DNA from 2 places in the Burkholderia sp. FERM BP-3421 genome. Region 2 is predicted to be linked to the other one. Evidence: predicted binding sites of a transcription regulator. Region 2 holds the regulator's gene; the other holds the start of a gene.
What was found. The regulator HrcA, encoded in region 2, represses chaperone genes, less so after heat shock. The targets are predictions, from matches to a motif close to TTAGCACTCNNNNNNNNNGAGTGCTAA.
Positions count from the first base shown of each region.

Region 1: the regulator HrcA is predicted to act here: its motif matches at 1,734-1,760, upstream of groES (co-chaperone GroES).

Region 1 is NZ_CP117782.1:4,206-15,578, reverse strand. It holds gene groL (chaperonin GroEL) at 1-1,319, opposite strand, end outside; gene groES (co-chaperone GroES) at 1,367-1,660, opposite strand; gene Bsp3421_RS16165 (hypothetical protein) at 1,971-2,591, opposite strand; gene Bsp3421_RS16160 (transglycosylase domain-containing protein) at 2,811-5,852, shown strand; gene Bsp3421_RS16155 (DUF2239 family protein) at 5,942-6,580, shown strand; gene Bsp3421_RS16150 (MATE family efflux transporter) at 6,687-8,060, shown strand; gene dhaL (dihydroxyacetone kinase subunit DhaL) at 8,116-9,825, opposite strand; gene Bsp3421_RS16140 (peptidoglycan DD-metalloendopeptidase family protein) at 10,140-11,373, shown strand, end outside.
Region 2 is NZ_CP117782.1:3,774,369-3,785,741, reverse strand. It holds gene Bsp3421_RS33320 (deoxynucleoside kinase) at 1-157, shown strand, start outside; gene panB (3-methyl-2-oxobutanoate hydroxymethyltransferase) at 199-1,017, shown strand; gene pabB (aminodeoxychorismate synthase component I) at 1,139-3,004, opposite strand; gene dnaJ (molecular chaperone DnaJ) at 3,027-4,163, opposite strand; gene dnaK (molecular chaperone DnaK) at 4,407-6,362, opposite strand; gene Bsp3421_RS33295 (thioredoxin domain-containing protein) at 6,506-6,898, opposite strand; gene grpE (nucleotide exchange factor GrpE) at 6,910-7,461, opposite strand; gene Bsp3421_RS33285 (hypothetical protein) at 7,829-7,990, shown strand; gene Bsp3421_RS33280 (RNA-binding S4 domain-containing protein) at 7,962-8,369, opposite strand; gene hemH (ferrochelatase) at 8,374-9,441, opposite strand; gene hrcA (heat-inducible transcriptional repressor HrcA) at 9,512-10,522, opposite strand; gene Bsp3421_RS33265 (NAD kinase) at 10,639-11,373, shown strand, end outside.

The sequences.
Region 1 (11,373 bases), 130 kb from region 2:
ATACCGGCGTTCTGGTCGGCGTTGATGCCCGTCAGGCCCGCGATCGCGGTGCGCGCGCGGATCAGCGCGACGCCGCCGCCGGCCACGATGCCTTCTTCCACAGCTGCGCGCGTGGCGTGCAGTGCGTCTTCGACACGTGCCTTCTTTTCCTTCATTTCGACTTCGGTCGCAGCGCCGACCTTGATCACTGCCACGCCGCCGGCCAGCTTGGCCACGCGCTCTTGCAGCTTTTCACGGTCGTAGTCCGACGTCGCTTCTTCGATCTGCGCACGCACTTGCTTCACGCGCGCTTCGATGTTCACGGCTTCGCCTGCGCCGTCGATGATCGTCGTGTTTTCCTTGCCCACTTCGATGCGCTTCGCCTGGCCCAGTTCAGCCAGCGTCGCCTTCTCGAGCGTCAGGCCGGTTTCTTCCGCCACCACTTGACCGCCGGTCAGGATCGCGATGTCTTCCAGCATCGCCTTGCGACGATCGCCGAAGCCCGGCGCCTTGACCGCAACAGTCTTCAGGATGCCGCGGATGTTGTTCACGACCAGCGTCGCGAGCGCTTCGCCTTCGACGTCTTCCGCGATGATCAGCAGCGGACGGCCAGCCTTCGCGACTTGCTCGAGCACCGGCAGCAGATCACGGATGTTCGACACCTTCTTGTCGTGCAGCAGCACGAACGGGTTGTCGAGGACGGCGACTTGCTTGTCCGGGTTGTTGATGAAGTACGGCGACAGGTAGCCGCGGTCGAATTGCATGCCTTCGACGACGTCCAGCTCGTCGGCCAGCGACTTGCCGTCTTCGACGGTGATCACGCCTTCCTTGCCGACCTTGTCCATCGCTTCAGCGATGCGATCGCCGATCGACGAATCGCTGTTCGCCGAGATCGAGCCGACCTGCGCGATTTCCTTGTTGGTCGTGCACGGCTTGCTGATCTTCTTCAGCTCTTCGACAGCCGCTGCGACTGCCTTGTCGATGCCGCGCTTCAGGTCCATCGGGTTCATGCCCGATGCGACGTACTTCATGCCTTCGCGAACGATCGATTGCGCGAGGACGGTTGCCGTCGTCGTGCCGTCGCCGGCGTTGTCGCTGGTCTTGGAAGCGACTTCCTTGACCATTTGCGCGCCCATGTTCTGGAGCTTGTCCTTCAGCTCGATTTCCTTCGCGACCGACACACCGTCCTTGGTGACCGTCGGGCCGCCGAAGCTGCGCTCGAGCACCACGTTGCGGCCCTTCGGACCCAGCGTGACCTTCACTGCGTTGGCGAGAATGTTCACGCCTTCGACCATCTTCGCGCGGGCGGAATCGCCGAATACGACGTCTTTAGCTGCCATCTTCTAACTCCTTGGGATTCTTTGAGAATGGGTACGTTGGCGAACGCTTACTTAGCGTTGACCACGGCCATGATGTCTTCTTCGCGCATCACGAGCAGTTCCTGACCGTCGACCTTGACGGTCTGGCCAGCGTACTTGCCGAACAGGATGCGATCGCCGACCTTCACGTCGAGCGCGATCTGCGCGCCCTTGTCGTCGCGCTTGCCCGGGCCGACGGCCAGGATTTCACCTTGATCCGGCTTTTCTGCAGCGGCTTCGGGGATCACGATGCCCGACGCGGTCTTGGTTTCCTGATCCAGACGCTTGACGATCACGCGATCGTGCAAAGGACGAAGGTTCATACTCACTCCTCTCTTGATTGAGACTGAAGAACGCTGAGGGAATCTGCCGGGCCGGAAGCCCGGCAGAGAATTGTTAGCACTCTAGTGCAGCGAGTGCTAATTATATGGACGGGTTTTGACAAATTCAAGAACCGCCCCAGGATCCTTCCCCGATCGGCCTGATCTCGCTCAATGCCCCGCCCGGCGGGCTTTCTGGCGATTTCGACGCACCGATGCCGCAGTGCGGAAAGTGTAACAGTTGCAAGGGTCGGATCCGATGAGCAGGTTCCCGCACCCTGAGCCGCCCCCGCGAGACCGGGGGGCCGCGGCCTCAGGACAGCGTGCAGACGAGCTTGGCGAGCTGACCATCCCACCCGAACTGGGCTTCGGCCGCGTGGATCCGGCGGCGCGCCGCCACCGACCGGTCCGCTTCCAGCGCGACCGCCTCGCGATGGATCTCGGGGCTCTGCGCCTCGAGCGCGGCGAGCCGCTGCGCGTTCGCCTGCGCGGCCGTCTCCGGGAACAGCTTCTCGCACGCGCGTGACAAGCCGATCATCTGCGCCGCCGGATCCCGGCCGGGGTCCGGGCTGTCGGCCGGCGCGAGCGAGGCGAGGCGCTCGGCGGCAGGCAGGCGGCGACGCGCGGCGTCCGCGACGGCCGCCGCGTGGTCCGCCGCGCGTGCGCCGGGCGGCGCGATGCCGGGCTGCGTCGCGAGTATCTGGCTGGCCATGGTGATGAAATCGTTTTCGCAGGCCACGCGATCGTCAGCCGCGCCTTTCCCGCAATAGTCGACAGCCTTCATATGAATCAGCGCCGCCTGCGGCGTCAGTTGCGCGTCGGTGAACGGGACGTCCGCCCGGCTCGCCGGCGTGCACGTCACGCAGGCAAGGGCGCACATCAGGGTTCGGGTGAAATAGTGCATCGGATTGGCAAGCTGGGCGAACCGGCTCAAACAGCGCGCCCGACGCGAACGCACGGGCAACCGGCCGAAAAATGAACGGAACCAACAGCGGACGATGGTACCAATCCGCGCGCGCCATCCACAAGCCCGCCCACGACCGTCGACGCCTTCATGAACCCCGGGTCACTCCCGACCGTGGCATTTTCGGTTTGGCGACTACACTACGAAAGAGGATCCGGCACGCTCCGGTCCCTGCCGGGAGATGCCGCCATGAATCGGCCGCTGGTTCGGATTCCGCTCCGCTCGATCGGTGTTGCATCGATGCGGAAGCGTTGGTTGTGGTTGCTGGCGTTGAGCGTCATCACGCTCGCCGCCGTCGCGAAGCTGTGTCAGCTCGAACTCGAAAGTTCGCGGCTGCAGGCGCGCTACCTGTCCCGCTACGACCAGACGCTCGCCTATCAGCCCGGCGCCGGGCCGAGCAACGCGCTCCGCTTCCCCGGCGACGGCCCCTACGACCTGCGGCTCGGCTACACCGCGCTGCCCGCGATCGAGCAGCGCCTGCTATCGCGCGGCTTCATCGTCACGGCGCAGGCGCGGCAGTCGGACCGCATGCGCGCGCTCGCCGACGCCGGCCTGTTTCCCCCCTACGACGAAAAAGACCAGACCGGCCTCACGCTGCGCGACGCCACGGGCGCACCGCTCTACACGGCCCGCTACCCCGCGCGGATCTACCCGTCGTTCGACGCGATCCCGCCCGTCGTCGTCGCCGCGCTGCTGTATATCGAGGATCGCACGCTGCTCGACGCCGCCGCGCCTGAACGCAACCCCGCCCTCGACTGGGGACGTTTCGGCCGCGCGCTCGCCGATCAGGGCCTGCGTTTCGTCATGCCGCACCAGGCCACGCCCGGCGGCAGCACGCTCGCGACCCAGTTGGAGAAATTCCGTCACTCGCCGGGCGGCCGCACCGCGACGCCGCCGGAGAAGCTGCGGCAGATCGCGTCCGCGTCGCTGCGCGCGTACCTGCACGGGCCGCAAACCCTGCCCGCGCGCGAGGCGCTCGTCGCGCGCTACCTGAACGCGGTGCCGCTCGCCGCCCGTCCGCACCTCGGCGAAGTGATCGGTATCGGCGACGGTCTCGCCGCGTGGTACGACCGCGACTTCGACGAGGTCAACCGCCTGCTCGCCGCGCCCGCGACGCCCGACCAGCTCGCCGCGCAGGCGCTCGCGTTTCGCGAGGTGCTGTCGCTGCTGATCGCTCAGCGCGCGCCCTCCTATTACCTGCAGCGCGACTTCCCGGCGCTGCAGCGCCTGACCGACAGTTATCTGCGCCTGCTCGCCGCCAACGAGGTGATCACGCCGGCCCTGCGCGACGCGGCGCTCGGCGCGTCGATCGCGCTCAGTCCGGCGCCGGCGCGCGCGCCGGCCCAATCGTTCGTCACGCGCAAGGCCGTGACCTCCGCGCGCGCGCATCTGCTCGACGCGCTCGGGACGCCCGGTTTCTACGCGCTCGACCGGCTCGACCTCGACGCCACCGACACGCTCGACAACCGCGTGCAGCAGGCCGTGTCCGCGCGCCTCGCGGGCGTCGCGACGCGCGCGGGCGCGCAGGCGGCCGGCCTCTACGGCTTCGAGATGCTGCGCCCCGCCGACGATCCGTCGCACCTGACCTACAGCTTCACGCTGTACGAACGGCGCGGCGGCGCGAACCTGCTGCGCGTGCAGACGGACAGCGTCAACGAGCCGTTCGACATCAACCAGGGCGCGCGCCTCAATCTCGGCTCCACCGCGAAGCTGCGCACCCTCGTCACCTACCTGCGCATCATCGCGGCGCTGCATGCGCGCTACGCCCCGCTGTCCGCCGCCGAACGCGCCGGCTTGAAGCCCGATCCGTCGGATACGCTGACCCGCTGGGCGCTGTCCTACCTGGCCAGCGCGCGCGACCCGTCGCTGCCGGCCATGCTCGACGCGGCCATCGAACGCAAATACTCGGCGAGCGCCGGCGAGACCTTCTATACGGGCGGCGGCGCGCAAGCGTTCACCAATTTCGACAAGATCGACAACGGCCGGATCCTGACCGTGCACGCCGCGTTCACGCATTCGGTGAACCTCGTGTTCGTGCGGCTGATGCGCGACATCGTCCACTACGAGATGATCGAAACCTCCGGGCCCGCGTCGGCCTGGCTCGACGATCCCGCGGCCCGCGCGCGCTACCTGGACCGCTTCGTCGACGACGAGAGCCGCGTCTACGTGAAGCGTTTCTACACGCGCTACGCGGGCCGGACCGACGACGACGCGCTCGCCGCGATGCTGCGCAACGTGCGCAAATCGCCGCCGAAGATCGCCACGGTGCTGCGCAGCGTCGCGCCCGACGGCCCGCCCGCCTGGTTCGACGCCTGGATGCGCGCGACGCTCAAGGGCACGCCGGCCGCGACGCTGCCGGACGACGCGCTCGCCGCGCTGTACGCGAAGTACGGCGTCGATCGCTTCAACCTCAACGATCGCGGCTACATCGCGAGCGTGCATCCGCTCGCGCTGTGGACGCTCGCCTACCTGCGCGCGCATCCGGGCGCCACCCTCGACGACGTGGAGGGCGCCAGCAGCGACGTGCGGCGCACCACCTATTCGTGGCTCTACAAGACCCGCTATCACGCCACCCAGGACCGCCGCATCCGCCGCATGATCGAGCTGCGCGCCTACGATGCGATCGGCCGCGAATGGCGCGCGTACGGCTACCCGTTCGCCCATCTCACGCCGTCGCTCGCGGCCGCGATCGGCGCGTCCGGCGACCAGCCCGATGCGCTCGCGCACCTGATCGGGATGATCGCGAACGGCGGCAACGACGCCCCGACGCAAAGCATCACGCAGCTCACGTTCGCGCCGGACACGCCCTACGAAACGCGCTTCGCGCGCGCGCCGGCGCAGCCTCGCACGATGCTGCCGCCCGAGATCGTCGCCGTCGTGCGGCGCATGCTGCGCGACGTGGTGCTCGACGGCACCGCGCGGCGGCTCGCCTCCGGCCTCACGCTGCCCGACGGCAGGACCTTCGAGATCTACGGCAAGACCGGCACCGGCGACCAGCGCTTCAACGTCTATGCGCCGGGCGCGCGCCTCGTCGAATCGCGCAAGGTCAACCGCAGCGCCACCTTCGTGTTCGCGATCGGCGAGCGCTTCTTCGGCGTGCTGACCGCGTATGCCCACGAGCCCTACGCGGCGCGCTACGACTTCACGAGCGCGCTCGCGGTGCAATTGCTGAGATCGCTCGCCCCCGAGTTGCAGCCGCTGTTCACCCCGCCGCCCGCGCGGCATGCATGACGCGCCCCCTCAAAATAATACCCGGGTAATATTGCACCTCGAATAATACCCGGGTATTATTCGAACCATCCTGTTCCTCGGTGTCCGTCATGACTTCTCATTCCGCCTTTCCCGCCTACACGAGCTTCGCGGGCCACCGGCGTCTCGCCTCGGGCTCGTTGCAGGCCATCGCGCTCGCCACCCGGCACGCGCTCGATCGCGATGCCAATGCGTCGATCCTGATTTTCGACAACCGCACCGGCCGCTCGATCGACGTCGATACGCGTGGGCCGGACGAGGCGATCCGGGCGCGCTATCCCGACACGCCGGCGCCCGCTGGCGCGTCGGCGTCGGCAAGCGACGACGCCGACGCCGCGCCCGCCGCCCGCGGGCGCGGCCGGCCGAAGCTCGGCGTGATCGCGCGCGAAGTCACGCTGCTGCCGCGTCACTGGGAATGGCTCGCGACGCAGCCGGGCGGCGCCTCGGTCGCGCTGCGCAAGATGGTCGACGACGCCCGCCGCAAGCACGGCGAACGCGACCGCGCACGTCAGCAGCAGGAACGCGCGTATCACTTCATGTCGGCGCTCGCGGGCGACCTGCCCGGCTTCGAAGAGGCCACCCGCGCGCTGTTCGCGCGCGACGCGGCGCGCTTCGACGCCTGTATCGCCGGCTGGCCGCGCGATGTCCGCGAACACGCGGCATGGCTCGCGTCCGCGGTCGACGCCGACACGGCAGCGCCCGACGCCTGACCCGCGCGGCGCACGCGCGCCGCGCCCCCTTTCCCGTTCGTCACTTCACGCGACGTCGCGCGGTCCGCCGCGCGTCATGGCGTCGCTTTGCCCAAAGGAATCCCGCATGTCCACCCGGACCACCCTCGCCCCGCCGCCCGTGCGGCCTTTATGGAAAACCTATCTGGCGATCCTGTTGCCGATGATGCTGACCAATCTGCTGCAATCCGCCGCCGGCACGATCGACGGTCTCTACCTCGGGCAGATGCTCGGCGTCGATGCGATCGCCGCGGTCTCCGCGTTCTTTCCGGTGTTCTTCCTGCTGCTCTCGATCATCATCGGCCTCAGCACCGGCGCGACGATCCTGATCGGCCACGCGTGGGGCGCGGGCGATCTGCCGAAGGTGCGCGCGATCGCCGGCACCGCGCTCGCGCTGATGCTCTGCGTGGGCGTCGTGATCGCGATCGGCGGCGGCTTCGGCGCCGCGTCGCTGATGCGTTGGCTCGGCACGCCCGCCAACGTGCTCGACGAGGCGAGCCGCTATGCGACGCTGATGCTGGCCGGCATGCCCATCGTGCTGCTGATGTGGCTCACCACCTCGATGAGCCGCGGCGTCGGCGACGCGGTCACGCCGCTGCGCACGCTCGCGTTCGCCACGGTGCTCTCGCTCGCGTGCACGCCGGCGCTGATCCGCGGCTGGTTCGGCCTGCCGCGCCTCGGCGTCGCGAGCGCCGCGGTATCGACGCTCGCGGCCTTCACGCTCGCGCTGCTCTGGACCGCGTGGCACTGGCGTCGCCGCCGGCATCCGCTCGCGCCTGACCACGCGCTGCTGCGGAACCTGCGCATCGAGCCGGCCATCGCCGCGAAGATGTTGCGGATCGGCGTGCCCGCCGCGCTGCAGATGCTGACGATGGCGCTCGCCGAATTCGCCTTGCTCGGCCTCGTGAACCGTCACGGATCGGATGCGACCGCGGCTTATGGCGCGGTCACGCAAGTGATGAGCTGGATTCAGCTGCCGGCGATGTCGCTCGGCATCACGACGACGATCCTCGCGTCGCACGCCATCGGCGCGGGCCGCGCGGAACGGATCGGCGCGATCGTCGGCACCGGCCTGCGGCTCAATCTGCTGTTCACCGGAAGTATCGTGGCCCTGGTGCACGGCTGCGCGCCGTGGCTCGTCGGCGCGTTCCTGACCGCGCCGGAAGTGGTTGCGCGCGCACTCGATCTGCTGCACATCGTCGCCTGGAGCGTGGTCGTGCTCGGCTGCGCGAACGTGCTGGTCGGCGCGATGCGTGCCAGCGGCGCAGTCGCCGGTCCGACCGCGCTCGCGATCGGCGCGATCCTGTGCATCGAATTGCCGCTCGCGTTCTGGCTGAACGCCCGGGTCGGATTAGCCGGCATCTGGTGGGCCTGCGCGACGACCTTCATCGCCATGCTCCTGCTGCAAACCCTGTACTACCGCCTGGTCTGGCCGCGCCGCCGTATCGTGCGGCTCGCCTGAGGCGCTTCGAGCCGTCGCGCGGACGCGTGCAGCATGCACCCGCGCGACGTCATGCTCAGCCCACCAGCGCGTCGCGCACCGCCGCGAGCCACAGGCCGACCGCGTGCGCGCCCGGATCGGCATGCCCGAGCGCCCGCTCGCCGATATAGCTGGAGCGGCCGCGGCGCGGCGTCATCGACGCGGTGCGCGCCGCGCCCGCCTCGGCCGCCTCGACCGCCGCGCGCAAGGCGGCCGCCGTGTCGACGGCCCGCGCCTCGAGCGCCGTGCGCAATGCATCGGCCGCCGGCTGCAACGCATCGACCATGGTGCGGTCGCCGGGCCGCGCGCCGCCCAATTCCATCACGCCATCGACAGCCGCCGAGAAGGCGCGCGCCCAGGCATGCGCATCGGGTTCGCGCACGCCGTCGAGCGCGGCGGCGGCGCGCATCAGCATGATCGCGTACAGCGGACCGGACGTGCCGCCGACCACGCGCCGGATCGTCGCCGACATCTCGCGCAGCACGGCCGCGGGCAGTTCGGCCGACGGCCAATCGTCGAGCGCATCGCGCATCGCGTGCGACGCGCGTGACAGGCTGATGCCGAGATCGCCGTCGCCGACGCGCTGATCCATCTCGGTCAGCAATGCCTCCGACGCCAGCAGGCTCGTGCACACGGCCTCGATCGCGCGCCGCAGCGCCGCGTCGCGCGCGAGCCGCGCCTCGGCCGACTGCGCGCGCGGCGCGGCGGGCGCCGCCTTCGCGACCACCGCCGCGAGCGCGCCGCCATGCACAGGCCACGCGCTCGTGCGCGAAGCCGCATCGAGTCGCGCGAGCCGCGCGTCGTCGAGCCGCAGCACGGTCAGCGACACGCCCGCCATCTCCAGCGCGCTCAGGAACGTGCCGGCCCACGCGCGCTCGACCCGCAGGCCGAGACGATCCAGCTCGCGCAGCGCGGCGGCCGCGACGATGTCGAGTTCGCTCGCGGGTGTGCCGCCGAGATTATTGACGAGCAGCGCGACGCGCTCGCCGCGCGCCGGGGCGAGATCCGTCACGATCCGGTCGAGCAGGCGCGCGACGATCGCATCCGCCGGTTCGAGCGCACCGCGCTCGACGCCCGCCTCGCCATGAATGCCGAGCCCCCATTCGATCTCGCCGTCGGCGAGCGAGAAGCCGGGCTTGCCCGCCGCCGGCACCGTGCACGGCGTGAGCGCGACGCCCATCGTGCCGAGCGCGGCGGCCGCGTCGCGCGCCGCCTGCGCGACCTCGGCGAGCGGCCGGCCCTCGGCCGCCGCCGCGCCGGCGATCTTGTGCACCAGCACCGTGCCCGCGAGGCCGCGCCGCCCCGCATGCTCGCCTCGCGCCGACAGCGCGACGTCGTCGGCGACCACCACCATCTCGACCGGGATGCCCTCCGCGCGCGCGATCTCCGCCGCGAGGCCGAAGTTGAGGCGGTCGCCCGTATAGTTCTTCACGATCAGCAGCACGCCCGCCGGACCCGCGACCGCGCGGATCGCATCGAGCACCGCGTCCGTCGACGGCGACGTGAACACCTCGCCCGCCACCGCCGCGCTCAGCATGCCCAGCCCGACATAACCGCCGTGCGCCGGCTCGTGGCCTGCGCCGCCGCCCGAGATCAGCGCGACCTCGCCGCGCGCGGCCGCCGCGTCGGCATCCGCGCGCACCACGATCGTCGTGTCCTGCAGCAACGACAGGTGCGGATTCAGCGCGACGAGGCCGTTCAGCATGTCGGGCACCACCGTACCCACATCGTTGATCAGTTTCTTCATGTTGGTCCTCTCAGGGCACTCTGCCCAATATCATTCGTATCGTCCTGGCATGGAGCCCGGAGGCGCGTCGCGCTGCGCATCCGGGTGCCTGCACTATAAGACTTTACGACACGACCCAGGCGATCGTTTCCTCTCACGCACCCTCGACACAAACGCGCAAACGTGCGCGCCGAAACAATCGGCGCGATCGCCGGGCAATGGATGCGGTGTCGCACGATTTCCTTCGCCGAAGGTTTACTTTTTCGCAAATCTCGCTATGGTTACCAAACCGTAAGGATTCCGATTTATCCCACCCTCATCGACCAGGAGACCGCATGATCACGCGCCGCGCTCACCGTGCTTCCCGATATCTCGTCATCCCGCTGCTCGCGGTCTGCCTGCAGGGCGGCGCCGCGATGGCCGCCGATGCCGACGTCGCGCTTCAGCAGGCGGCCCGGCAGGCGTTTTCGACGCGGCTCGGCAAACAGGCGCCCACCCTGGCCACAGCAGGGCAGGATGCCCTGGTCGAGACGATCCGCGTCACGCCCGACGGCGACTGGGTGCTGGGCGCCGCCACGCAGATCGTTCCCGACGGCGTGGCGGCCGACCCCGTCAGCAAGCTGTTCGTCGCGCGGCGCGCGCAGGGTGCATGGCGGGTCGGCGTCGAAGGCGACGCAACCTACGCGGCGCTGCTGGGCGCGGCGCCCGCCGCGCTGGTCGGCCCCGCCGAACGCGCGCAGCTCGATCCGCGACGCGGCGCGGCCGGCGGGCAACCGAAGGCCGCCCCCGGACAGACCGGACTCGCGCTGCCGTGGCAACGCGACACCGCGTGGTACTGGACCGGCGGCGCGCACGGCTGGAGCGGAGAAAGCCGTCCGTACAACTCGCTCGACTTCTCGGGCGGCGACGGTCGTGTACTCGCGGCGCGCGACGCATACCTGTACAGAAGTTGCGAGCGCAACGGCAGCGCGATCGTCAAGCTCGTTCATGACAACGGCTACGAGACCACCTACTACCACATGGAGCAGCTCGCTCAGGTCGCGAACGGCGCGCGCATCCGCCAGGGCGACTACCTCGGCCGCATCGGCAACGCGCTGCCGTGCGGTGGGCAAACCACGGGCGCGCACGTGCATCTGTCCTTGAGCCAGGGCGGTACGGAAGTGCCGGTCAACGGCAAGACGATCGGCGGCTGGCAGTTCTTCGAGGGGCCCTCCGCGTACGGCGGCTACGCGGTACGGAACCAGCGCCGCGTCGGCGTACAGGCCGCGCTGACCAACTACGGCTCGGACGACAGCGGCGGCCCGCCCGAACCGGGCCGCACCGTCGACGCGCCGATCCGCGCGCCCGGCAACGTGAACCTGCGCGACGCGCCGTCGCTGTCCGCATCGGTCGTGGGCAGCGTGGCGAACGGCGCGACGGTGACGCTCGCGTGCTTCGCGTACGGCGATACGGTGCAGGGCAACTGGGGCGCGACGCGGCTGTGGTACCGGCTGAATTCGAACCAGTGGGTCTCCGACGGTTACGTCTATACCGGCAGCAACGATCCGGTCGTGCCGGCCTGCGCCAACT
Region 2 (11,373 bases):
ATTCTTCTATCACTACGATCGCACCCCCGTGCTGACCGTGGCGGCGGAACACCTGAATCCGCTCGAATCCCCCGAAGACCTTGCGCTGCTCGTCGACCGGATCGAGACGATGCGCGGCCGCAAGGAATACTTCGTCAAGGGCGGCGCCGCCCGTTGAGGCGGCGCGCCCTTTCCTTCACCCATCGAATCGGAACACCCATGACCTATCTCCAGGAATCGAGCCGGCCGGCCGTGACGGTCCCCAAGCTGCAGGCCATGCGCGACGCCGGCGAGAAGATCGCGATGCTCACCTGCTACGACGCGAGCTTTTCCGCGCTGCTCGACCGCGCGGGCGTCGACGTGCTGCTGATCGGCGATTCGCTCGGCAACGTGCTGCAAGGGCAGACCACGACGCTGCCCGTCACGCTCGACGAGATCGCGTACCACACGGCCAGCGTCGCGCGCGCGCAGCCGCGCGCGCTGGTGGTCGCCGACCTGCCGTTCGGCACCTACGGCACGCCGGCCGACGCGTTCGCGAGCGCGGTCAAGCTGATGCGCGCGGGCGCGCAGATGGTCAAGCTGGAGGGCGGCGAATGGCTCGCGGAGACGGTGCGCTTCCTGGTCGAGCGCTCGGTGCCGGTGTGCGCGCACCTCGGCCTCACGCCGCAATCGGTGCATGCGTTCGGCGGCTTCAAGGTGCAGGGCAAGACCGAGGCGGGCGCGGCGCAGCTGCTGCGCGACGCGCGCGCGATCGAAGCGGCGGGCGCGCAGCTCGTCGTGCTGGAGGCGATCCCGACGCTGGTCGCGGCCGAGGTCACGCAGCTGCTGCGGGTGCCGACGATCGGCATCGGCGCGGGCGTCGACTGCTCGGGACAGGTGCTGGTGCTGCACGACATGCTGGGCGTGTTCCCCGGCAAGCGGCCGCGCTTCGTGAAGGATTTCATGCACGGCCAGCCGGGCGGCATCTTTGCCGCGGTCGAGGCGTATGTGCACGCGGTGAAGGACGGGAGCTTCCCGGGGCCCGAGCATTCGTTCTGAACGCCTGAACGGCGGGTGATGCGGGCGGGCGCGAACGCGCCGTCCGCAAACGAGCAACGTGATCGCGGCCCGCGCGGCGGGCGACTGCGACCGGAACGCCCCCGCCGACGACGCGGCCCGCTCAGCCCCCGGGCGCGCGCGCCAGCCGCGCCGCGACCGCGCCGCGCAACGCATTGCTCAGCATCAGCGCTTCCGCGCGCAGCAGGTCGTCCTGCGTCAATACCCGCTCGCTCGCGGCGAGCAGCGGATCCTCCAGCAGCACTCCGCGCATCACCCCCGGCAGCACGCCCGATGCGAGCGGCGGCGTATACCAGCGTCCATCCAACTTGACGAACACCGTCGAGCGCCCGCCTTCCGTCAGCTCGCCGCGCTCGTTGACGAACAGCATGTCGAAGCAGCCCTGCTGCTCCGCCTGCTGCCACGCGCGATCGTAGTGCGCGCGCCGCGTGGTCTTGTGCAGCAGCAGCGCATCGCCCGACGGCACCGCCGCGAAACCGTGCTCCGACGCGAGCATCACGCCCACCGGCCCGTCCGCGAGCGGCTTGAGCGGCGCGCCCGTGAGTTCGAGCGCGCCGTCCTTGGCCAGCGCGAGTCGCACGCGATGCGCGCCCGGTTCGTCGAACGCCGCGCAACGCGCCGCGAGCGCCGCCCGCAAGGCGGCCTCGTCGTACGCGAAACCGAATGCGTCCGCGCTCGCGCGCAGCCGCGCGAGGTGGCGATCGAGATGGCGCACGCCGTCGGCGCGCGTCGCCTGCATGGTCTCGAACAACGCGAAGCCCGGCTCCGCGCCCGTGAGGAAGCGCGCCTTCAGCTCGCACTCCGCGTATTCGTCCGCCGCGACGCTGTCGAGCACGATCCCCGCGCCCACGCCCATCACGCCGCGCCGTCGCCCCTGGGCGTCGGCCGGGGCAAGCGTCAGCGTGCGGATCGCGACCGACAGGCAGAAGTCGCCGCACGGATGCGCGCCGTCGTCCGACGCGGCGTCGAGCCAGCCGAGCGCGCCCGTATACAGCCCGCGCGGCGTGCTCTCGAGCGCGTCGATCAGCTTCAGGGTCTCGTGCTTCGGCGCGCCCGTGATCGAGCCGCACGGGAACAGCGCGCGCAGCACGTCCGCGAAGCGCACGCCGTCGCGCAGCTCGGCCTCGACCGTCGAGGTCATCTGCCATACCGATGCATACGGCTCCACCGAGAACAACGCGGGCACCCGGACGCTGCCGGTGCGCGCGACGCGCGACACGTCGTTGCGCAGCAGATCGACGATCATCACGTTTTCCGCGCGATTCTTCGGATCGTTCGCGAGGAGCCGCGCCATGGCCGCATCGGCCGCGGGCTCGGCCGCGCGCGGCGCGGTGCCCTTCATCGGCCGCGCGCGCAGCCGGGCGCCCGCCTTCTCGATGAACAGCTCGGGCGAGCAGGACACGATCCAGCCGTCGTCCGGCAGCGCGATCAGCGCGCCGTAGCGCACCGGCTGACGCGCGCGCAGCCGCCGATACAGCGCGAGCGGCGCGCCGAACGCATCGAAATCGAGCCGGTAGGTGTAGTTGACCTGATACGAATCGCCGTCGCGCAGCGCGCGCTGCACCGCCGCGAGCGCCGCGTCGAATGCCGCGCGCGTGACGCTCTTGCGCACCCGCGCGACGCCCGCGACCGACGGCGTCGCCGCGCCGCCGTCGCGCTGCGCGAGCCAGCCGTCGGCCTCCTCGCGCGACAAGCGCTCGACCCGGTCGAACAACAGAAAACGCAGCGGCGCATCGCCTGGCTGCGCCAGTTGCAGATTCCGCCCGAACCCGTAGTCGCCGAGCACGATCGCGTGCAGCCCGCGCCGCGCATCGGCCGCGACCGCGTCGCAGACCGCATCGAGCGTCGCCGGATCGGTGCACATGCGTTCGTGCGAGAACCCGGTATACAAGCGACTCGACCGCGTCGCCGCGGTCGAGTCGCAATCGTCGAGGAGCGCGAAGACCGCGCTCCCGTCAAGCTCAGCCATCCCGCTTCACCTTATCGGCCCGTCACTCGAAGAAGCTCTTCACGCGATCGAACCAGCTCTTGCTCTGCGGGCTGTGGCGCCCGCCGCCTTCCGCCAGCGACTTCTCGAACTGCTTGAGCAGGTCGCGCTGCTGCTCGGTGAGCTTCACGGGCGTTTCCACCTGCACATGCACGTAGAGGTCCCCGGCGATGCTCGAACGCAGGCCCTTGATGCCCTTGCCGCGCAGCCGGAACGTCTTGCCCGACTGCGTGCCTTCCGACACCGTGAAGCTCGCGCGGCCCGCCAGCGTCGGCACCTCGATCTCGCCGCCGAGCGCCGCCGTCGTGAACGGAATCGGCATCTGGCAGTGCAGGTCGTCGCCGTCGCGCTCGAACACCGCGTGCGGCTTGATGTGGATCTCGACATACAGGTCGCCCGACGGCCCGCCGTTGATCCCCGGCTCGCCGTTGCCGGCCGAGCGGATCCGCATGCCGTCGTCGATGCCCGCCGGGATCTTCACCTCGAGCGTCTTGTTTTCCTTCACCTTGCCCGAGCCGTGGCAATGCACGCACGGTTCCGGGATGTAGGTGCCGGTGCCGTGGCACTTCGGACAGGTCTGCTGGATGCTGAAGAAACCCTGCGACATCCGCACCGTGCCCTGGCCGTGACAGGTCGGGCAGGTTTCGGGCTTGGTGCCCGGCTTCGCGCCGGAGCCGTGGCAGATGTCGCACGACGCCCAGCTCGGCACGCGGATCTGCGTGTCGTAGCCGTGCGCCGCCTGCTCCAGCGTGATTTCCATGCTGTAGCGCAGGTCCGCGCCGCGATACACCTGCGGGCCGCCGCGGCCGCCGCGCGCGGCGCCGCCCGCGGCCTGGCCGAAGATGTCGCCGAAGATGTCGCCGAACGCATCGGCGAAACCACCGAAGCCCTGCGCGCCCGCGCCGCCCACGTTCGGATCGACGCCGGCGTGGCCGTACTGATCGTACGCCGCGCGCTTCTGGCCGTCCGACAGCATTTCATAGGCTTCCTTCACTTCCTTGAAATGCTCTTCCGCATCCTTGCTGTCCGGATTGCGGTCGGGGTGGTACTTCATCGCGAGCTTGCGATATGCCTTCTTGATTTCGTCGTCGCTCGCATTCTTCGCGACGCCCAGAACCTCGTAGTAATCCCGTTTCGCCATATCGGTTCAATACCGCCGCTCAACGCGCGCGGCGGCTCCTCTCGCTTCCAGTAAAGTCTTGCGACTTGTTGAGCGGCGCCGACACGTCGTGCCGGCGCCGCCCGCCATAAAACAAATGCGCCCGGAGGGCCGCGAGGCCCGCCAGGCTAGGGGTGATCCGTGCTTCCGGCGACGGAGACGGATCCGAGTCAGCCGCGCCGCGCGCGTCGCCGCGCGCGGCTCGCGGTTCAACTGCAACCCGGCTTAGTCCTTCTTCACTTCCTTGAAGTCCGCGTCGACCACGTCGTCGGCCTGCTGCGCGCCGCCGTGCGCCGCGCCTTCCGCCGCACCGGCCGCACCGGCCGCACCCGCCGCGCCGGCCTGCTGCGCCTGCATGTCGGCGTACATCTTCTCGCCGAGCTTCTGCGACGCCGTCGAGAGCGCCTCGATCTTCGCATCGATCGCCGCCTTGTCGGCCGACGTGTTCTTCAGCACGTCCTCCAGCTCCTTCAGCGCGGCCTCGATCTTGTCCTTCTCGCCCGCGTCCAGCTTGTCGCCGTACTCGGCGACCGCCTTCTTCGTGCTGTGGACGAGCGCGTCGCCCTGGTTGCGCGAATCGGCCAGCTCACGCAGCTTGTGGTCTTCCGCCGCGTTCGCTTCCGCGTCCTTGATCATCTGGTCGATCTCGGCTTCGGACAGGCCCGAGTTCGCCTTGATCGTGATCTTGTTTTCCTTGCCGGTCGCCTTGTCCTTCGCGCCGACGTGCAGGATGCCGTTCGCGTCGATGTCGAAGGTCACTTCGATCTGCGGCACGCCGCGCGGCGCCGGCGGGATGCCTTCCAGGTTGAATTCGCCGAGCAGCTTGTTGCCCGCCGCCATCTCGCGCTCGCCCTGGAACACCTTGATCGTCACCGCGCCCTGGTTGTCGTCCGCGGTCGAGTACACCTGCGCGTGCTTGGTCGGGATCGTGGTGTTCTTGTTGATCATCTTCGTCATCACGCCGCCGAGCGTCTCGATGCCGAGCGACAGCGGGGTCACGTCGAGCAGCAGCACGTCCTTGCGGTCGCCCGACAGCACCTGGCCCTGGATCGCCGCGCCGACGGCGACGGCCTCGTCCGGGTTCACGTCACGGCGCGGATCCTTGCCGAAGAACTCCTTCACCTTCTCCAGGACCTTCGGCATGCGGGTCTGGCCGCCGACCAGGATCACGTCGTCGATGTCCGAGACCTTGACGCCCGCGTCCTTGATCGCGATGCGGCACGGCTCGATGGTGCGCTCGACCAGCTCCTCGACCAGCGCTTCCAGCTTGGCGCGCGTGATCTTCAGGTTCAAGTGCTTCGGACCCGATGCGTCGGCCGTGATGTACGGCAGGTTGATTTCGGTCTGCTGGCCCGACGACAGCTCGATCTTCGCCTTCTCGGCCGCTTCCTTCAGGCGTTGCAGCGCGAGCACGTCCTTCGACAGGTCGACGCCCTGCTCCTTCTTGAACTCGCCGATGATGTAATCGATGATGCGCTGGTCGAAGTCTTCGCCGCCGAGGAAGGTGTCGCCGTTGGTCGACAGCACTTCGAACTGCATTTCACCGTCGACGTCCGCGATCTCGATGATCGACACGTCGAAGGTGCCGCCGCCGAGGTCATACACGGCGATCTTGCGGTCGCCCTTCTCGGCCTTGTCGAGGCCGAACGCGAGCGCGGCCGCGGTCGGCTCGTTGATGATCCGCTTCACTTCGAGGCCCGCGATGCGGCCGGCGTCCTTGGTCGCCTGGCGCTGGCTGTCGTTGAAGTACGCGGGCACCGTGATCACGGCTTCCGTGACCGGCTCGCCGAGGTAGTCCTCGGCCGTCTTCTTCATCTTGCGCAGCACTTCGGCCGACACCTGCGGCGGCGCGAGCTTGTCGCCGTGCGCCTCGACCCATGCGTCGCCGTTGTCGGCCTTGATGATCGCGTAGGGCATCAGGCCGATGTCCTTCTGCACTTCCTTCTCTTCGAAGCGGCGGCCGATCAGGCGCTTGACCGCGAACAGCGTGTTGCGCGGGTTGGTCACCGACTGACGCTTGGCGGGCGCGCCGACCAGGACTTCGTTGTCGTCCATGTAGGCGATGATCGACGGCGTGGTGCGCGCGCCTTCCGAGTTCTCGATGACCTTGACTTGGTTGCCTTCCATCACGGCCACGCACGAATTCGTGGTGCCGAGGTCAATACCGATGATCTTTCCCATTTTCTTCAATCTCCAGAAATCTTGATCGCTGCGGAAAACCGGCCTTTTTACCCGATTCCCCACGCCAAATTCAACTCTGCACTCGAAATAAGTGCTGCCGCGCCGTTTTCAAGACCCTGAAACCGATGCGGCTATTTATTTTTTCAATCGCCGCCCGCGGCCGCGACCTTCGCCCGCGCCGCGGCCGTCGCGGCCTCGAACTGCGCGAGCCCGTGCCAGCCGGTGGCCCGCCCGAGCCGCTTGCCGCGATGGAAGAAGAACCAGGTCGGCACGCCGTGCAGCACGAAGCGGCGCGCCAGCTCGCGGTGTTCGTAGACATTGCTCTGGAACCATTTAAGGTCGAGCGCGCGGATCGCGTCGGGCTGCGCGAGCATCGCTTTCTTGGCGATCTCGCAGTTGAAGCAGTCGACGCCCCAGAAAAACACGACCGCGAGCGCATCGCCCGCGGCGGCGAGGCCGGCGTCGAAGTTCGCGGCGTCGAGCGGCGCCATGCCGAACACCGCAAATGCCGTCGCGTCGACGTCCACGCCCGCCATTGCGTCCGCGCTTACTTCGGCTGGGCGACGGTCACGAGTGCCGGACGCAGTACGCGGTCGGCAATCGTGTAGCCTTTTTGCAACACTGCGACGACGGTATTCGGCTCCTGCTCGGCCGGCACCATCGAGATCGCCTGGTGCTGGTGCGGATCGAACTTCGCGCCGACCGGGTTGATCGCCGTCACGCGGCCCTTCTCGAGCGCGCTCTGGAGCTGGCGCAGCGTCAGGTCGACGCCCTCGCGCACCTTCGTGAGGTCGCCCGAGGTGTCGCCGAGCGCGGCTTCGAGGCTGTCGAGCACGGGCAGCAGGTTCTCCGCGAAGCTCTCGATCGCGAACTTGTGCGCCTTCGACACGTCGTCCTGCGCACGGCGGCGCACGTTCTCGGTCTCGGCCTTCGCGCGCAGGAAGCCTTCCTGCAGCTCGACGATCTTGGCTTGGGCCTCGGCGAGCGCGGCTTCGGCAGCGGGCGCGGCGTCGGCGGCCTGGGCGGCCTCGGCGGCGGCCGGGTCGCGGCCGGTTTCGTCGGCCGTCTGGCCAGCCGGGTTCTCTTGCGTGTTTTCCATGTCGCTGAAAAGTCGTGTTAGAGGTTAAAGCCAAAACGGCGTCCCGCCGCGCGGTTCGAGCCACGCCGGCCGGAGGCCGCACAACGATAGTGCAAATGGGGCCCAAGACAACAATTTCAAGAGGGTCTTTGTCCGCGCGACGCACCGTTTCCCGGCAGCCCGTCACCGCGCCGGTGCGCGACCGAACGCCCGTGCGGCGGGCGGAAACCCGCGGTAACAACCCTTACGCGGCCGCCTCTAGCAGCCGGGCGGGCCCCTGCACTACACTCCAGTCAGGCAGCCTGAAGAGCAGGGATGCCCTGCCCTGACGAATGCCTGACATCGATCCCGTGGCCGCGTTTTCACCCGTCTTCTCGAGGGGAGTACCGTGAAACTGACCTTTGCCATCTCGATGGTCGCCCTGGTACTCATTGCGGGCACCACGACCATCTGCCTGTCCGGCGCCGTGACCGAGCGCACCACCGAATACGGCAGCGCGCGCGCCACCTTCGACCAGATGTTCAGCGCTCACCCGAAAGTTTGTCGATGATCCGCCGGTCGCGCTTGGTCGGCCGCCCGTGCAGTTCCGCCGCGGGTTCCCGGAAGTTCCGGCGGCGCTCCTGCTCGGCGAGCCTGCGCTCGCGGCCCGCCGCGGTTTCCGCGTAGAGCTGCTGGGCGACGCTCGCCGGCCCGCGCGTGTCGCACACCCCGAGCACGTCGACCTGCCAGACCACGCTTTCGATCGCGATCTCCACCTGGTCGCCGACCCGCACTTCCTTCGACGGCTTGACGGCCGCCCCGCCGATCCGCACCCGCCCCTTGTCGACCGCGTCGGCCGCGAGCGAGCGGGTCTTGAAGAAACGCGCGGCCCACAGCCACTTGTCGATGCGCAGCCGCGCGCCGGGTTCGGTCGAGATCCGGTAGTTCATCGCGTCAGGCCATCGCCTCGGTGTGCGCGACCGGCCGCACCGGCCAGCCTTGCAGGTTTTCCGCCGCGATCTCGCCGAGCGCCGCGATCCACGCGGGCGACGCGTTCAGGCACGGGATCCGGTGGAACGCCTTGCCGCCCGCGCCGAGGAACGCGTCGCGCACCTCCATGCCGATCTCCTCGATCGTCTCCAGGCAATCGGCGGTGAAGCCCGGGCAGAACACGTCCGCGCGGCGCACCCCGGCCTCGCCCAGCTCGCGCAGCGTCGGCTCCGTATAGGGCTGCAGCCATTCCGCCTTGCCGAAGCGCGACTGGAACGTGACCCGGCATTCGAGCGTGGTGAGCCCGAGCGCCGTGATCAGCAGCGCGGCCGTCTGCTGGCACTGGTCGTGATAGGGATCGCCGAGGTCGAGCGTGCGCTTCGGCACGCCGTGGAAGCTCAGCACGAGCTTGTCGCCGGCGGCGAAATCGGGGCGGCCGTGCGCGTCCCAGTAGTGGCGCACCTGCTCGGCCAGCGCGTGGATATAGGCCGGATGGTCCGCGTAGTGGCGCACCGTGCGCACCTCGGGCTGGTTGCGCATGCGGCGCAGCGCGACGAACGCGTCGTCGAACGCGGTGGCGGTGGTCGAGGCCGAATACTGCGGGTACAGGGGCAGCAGCAGCACGCGCTCGGCGCCCGCGCGGCGCAGCTGCGACAGCACCGTGCCGATCGAGGGGGTGCCGTAGCGCATCGCGTAGTCGACCAGCACCTGATAGCCGTTCGCGGCGAACAGCGGCCGCAGGCCCTCGACCTGGCGCTCGGTATGGACGCGCAGCGGCGAGCCCTCGGGCAGCCAGACGGACGCATATTTCTTCGCCGACGCGCGGCCGCGCAGCGGCAGCACCAGCGTGCGCAGGATCACCTGCCAGACGGCCCGGGGAATCTCGACCACGCGCGGGTCGGACAGGAACTGGGCGAGGTAGCGGCGCACCGCGCGGGGCGTCGGCTCGTCGGGCGTACCGAGGTTGATCAGCAGCACCGCGACGCGATGGGCCGCCGCGGCGTGCGACGGCGGTTCGAGATCAAAACGCATGGGCAGGACGTGCCGGAGCACCAAATCGAACGAAACACATTATAGCGGGCCGGCTCGGGCGGGCGCCCGGCTACTGCTGGCTCAGGGTCAGCGACAGGAGCCGCGCGGTGATGTCGACGATCGGAATCACCCGGTTGTAGGCCATCCGGGTCGGCCCGATCACGCCGAGCGTGCCGACGATCGTGCCGTTGACCTCGTACGGCGCCGTCACGACGCTCATCTCCTCGATCGGCACCAGCGTCGATTCGCCGCCGATGAAGATCTGCACCCCCTGCGCGTGGCTCGACACGTCGAGCAGTTGCAGGAGGCTCGTCTTCTGGTCGAACACGTCGAACAGCTTGCGCAGCCGCGCCATGTCGGACGACAGGTCGGCCACTTCCAGCAGGTTGCGCTCGCCGGAAATCAGCACCGTATCCTCTTCGTCCGGCACCTCGGTGCTCGCGGTGACGGCCGCGTGCATCAGCGCGGTCATGTCGCCGCGCAGCTGGTCGATCTCCTCGCGCAGCCGGCGCCGCACCTCGTCGAACGACAAACCCGCGAAATGCGCGTTGATGTAGTTCGACGCCTCGGTCAGCTGGGCCGGCGAGTAGTCGCGCTGGGTCGCCATCATGCGGTTCTGCACGTCGCCTTCCGGCGTGACGATGATGAGCAGGATCCGCTTGTCCGACAGCCGCATGAACTCGACCTGCTTGAACACGTGGCTGCGGCGCGGGGTCAGCACGACCCCGGCGAACTGCGACAGGCTCGACAGCACGCCCGCCGCGGCCGCCACCACCTTCTGCGGCTCGCCCGCCTGCAGCGTGGCCTGCACGAGCCGGGTGACCGCGTCCGGCGCCTCGACCGTCAGCATGGTGTCGACGAACAGCCGGTAGCCGCGCGGCGTCGGCACGCGGCCGGCCGACGTATGCGGGCTCGAGACCAGCCCCAGCTCCTCCAGGTCCGACATCACGTTGCGGATCGTGGCCGGGCTCAGTTCCAGCCCTGAATGCCGCGACAGCGTGCGCGAGCCGACCGGCTGACCGTCGGCGATATACCGTTCGATCAGCGTCTTGAGGAGAGTTCGTGCGCGGGGATCTAGCATGGGGAAAAATTCTAGCGCAACCCGGCCTCGGCCGCGAGCGCGGCGCAACCCGGCCGAACGGCGCGCCGGCGCGCCGAGCGGTTCTTTTCGTCATCGAGCTATGGTGTAATGCCGGCATGAAAACCGGCAATCAGTTCCATACCGTCGCGCTCGTGGGGCGCAGCAACACGCCCGGCATCGTCGAGCCGCTCGCCGCGCTCGCCGCCTGCATCGCGAAGCGCGGCTTCGAGGTCGTGTTCGAGGCCGACACCGCGCACGGAACCGGTATCACCGGCTACCCGGCCCTCACCCCGGCCGAGATCGGCGCGCGCGCCGACGTGGCGGTGGTGCTGGGCGGCGACGGCACGATGCTCGGCATCTGCCGCCAGCTCGCACCTTACAAGACCCCGTTGATCGGCATCAACCACGGCCGGCTGGGCTTCATCACCGACATTTCCGCGTCGGACATGCAGGAGCTGGTGCCGATGATGCTGACCGGCAGCTTCGAGCGCGAGGAGCGCACGCTGCTGGAGGCCCGCATCATGCGCGACGGCGAGCCGATCTACCACGCGCTCGCCTTCAACGACGTGGTCGTCAACCGCAGCGGCTTCTCCGGGATGGCGGAGCTGCGCGTGTCGGTCGACGGCCGCTTCATGTACAACCAGCGCTCCGACGGCCTGATCGTCGCCACGCCGACCGGCTCGACCGCCTACGCGCTGTCCTCGTCCGGCCCGATCCTGCATCCGCAGCTGCAGGGCATCGTGCTCGTGCCGATCGCGCCCCACGCGCTGTCGAACCGGCCGATCGTGCTGCCCGACGACTCCCGGGTGCGGATCCAGATCATCGGCGGGCGCGACGTGAACGTGAACTTC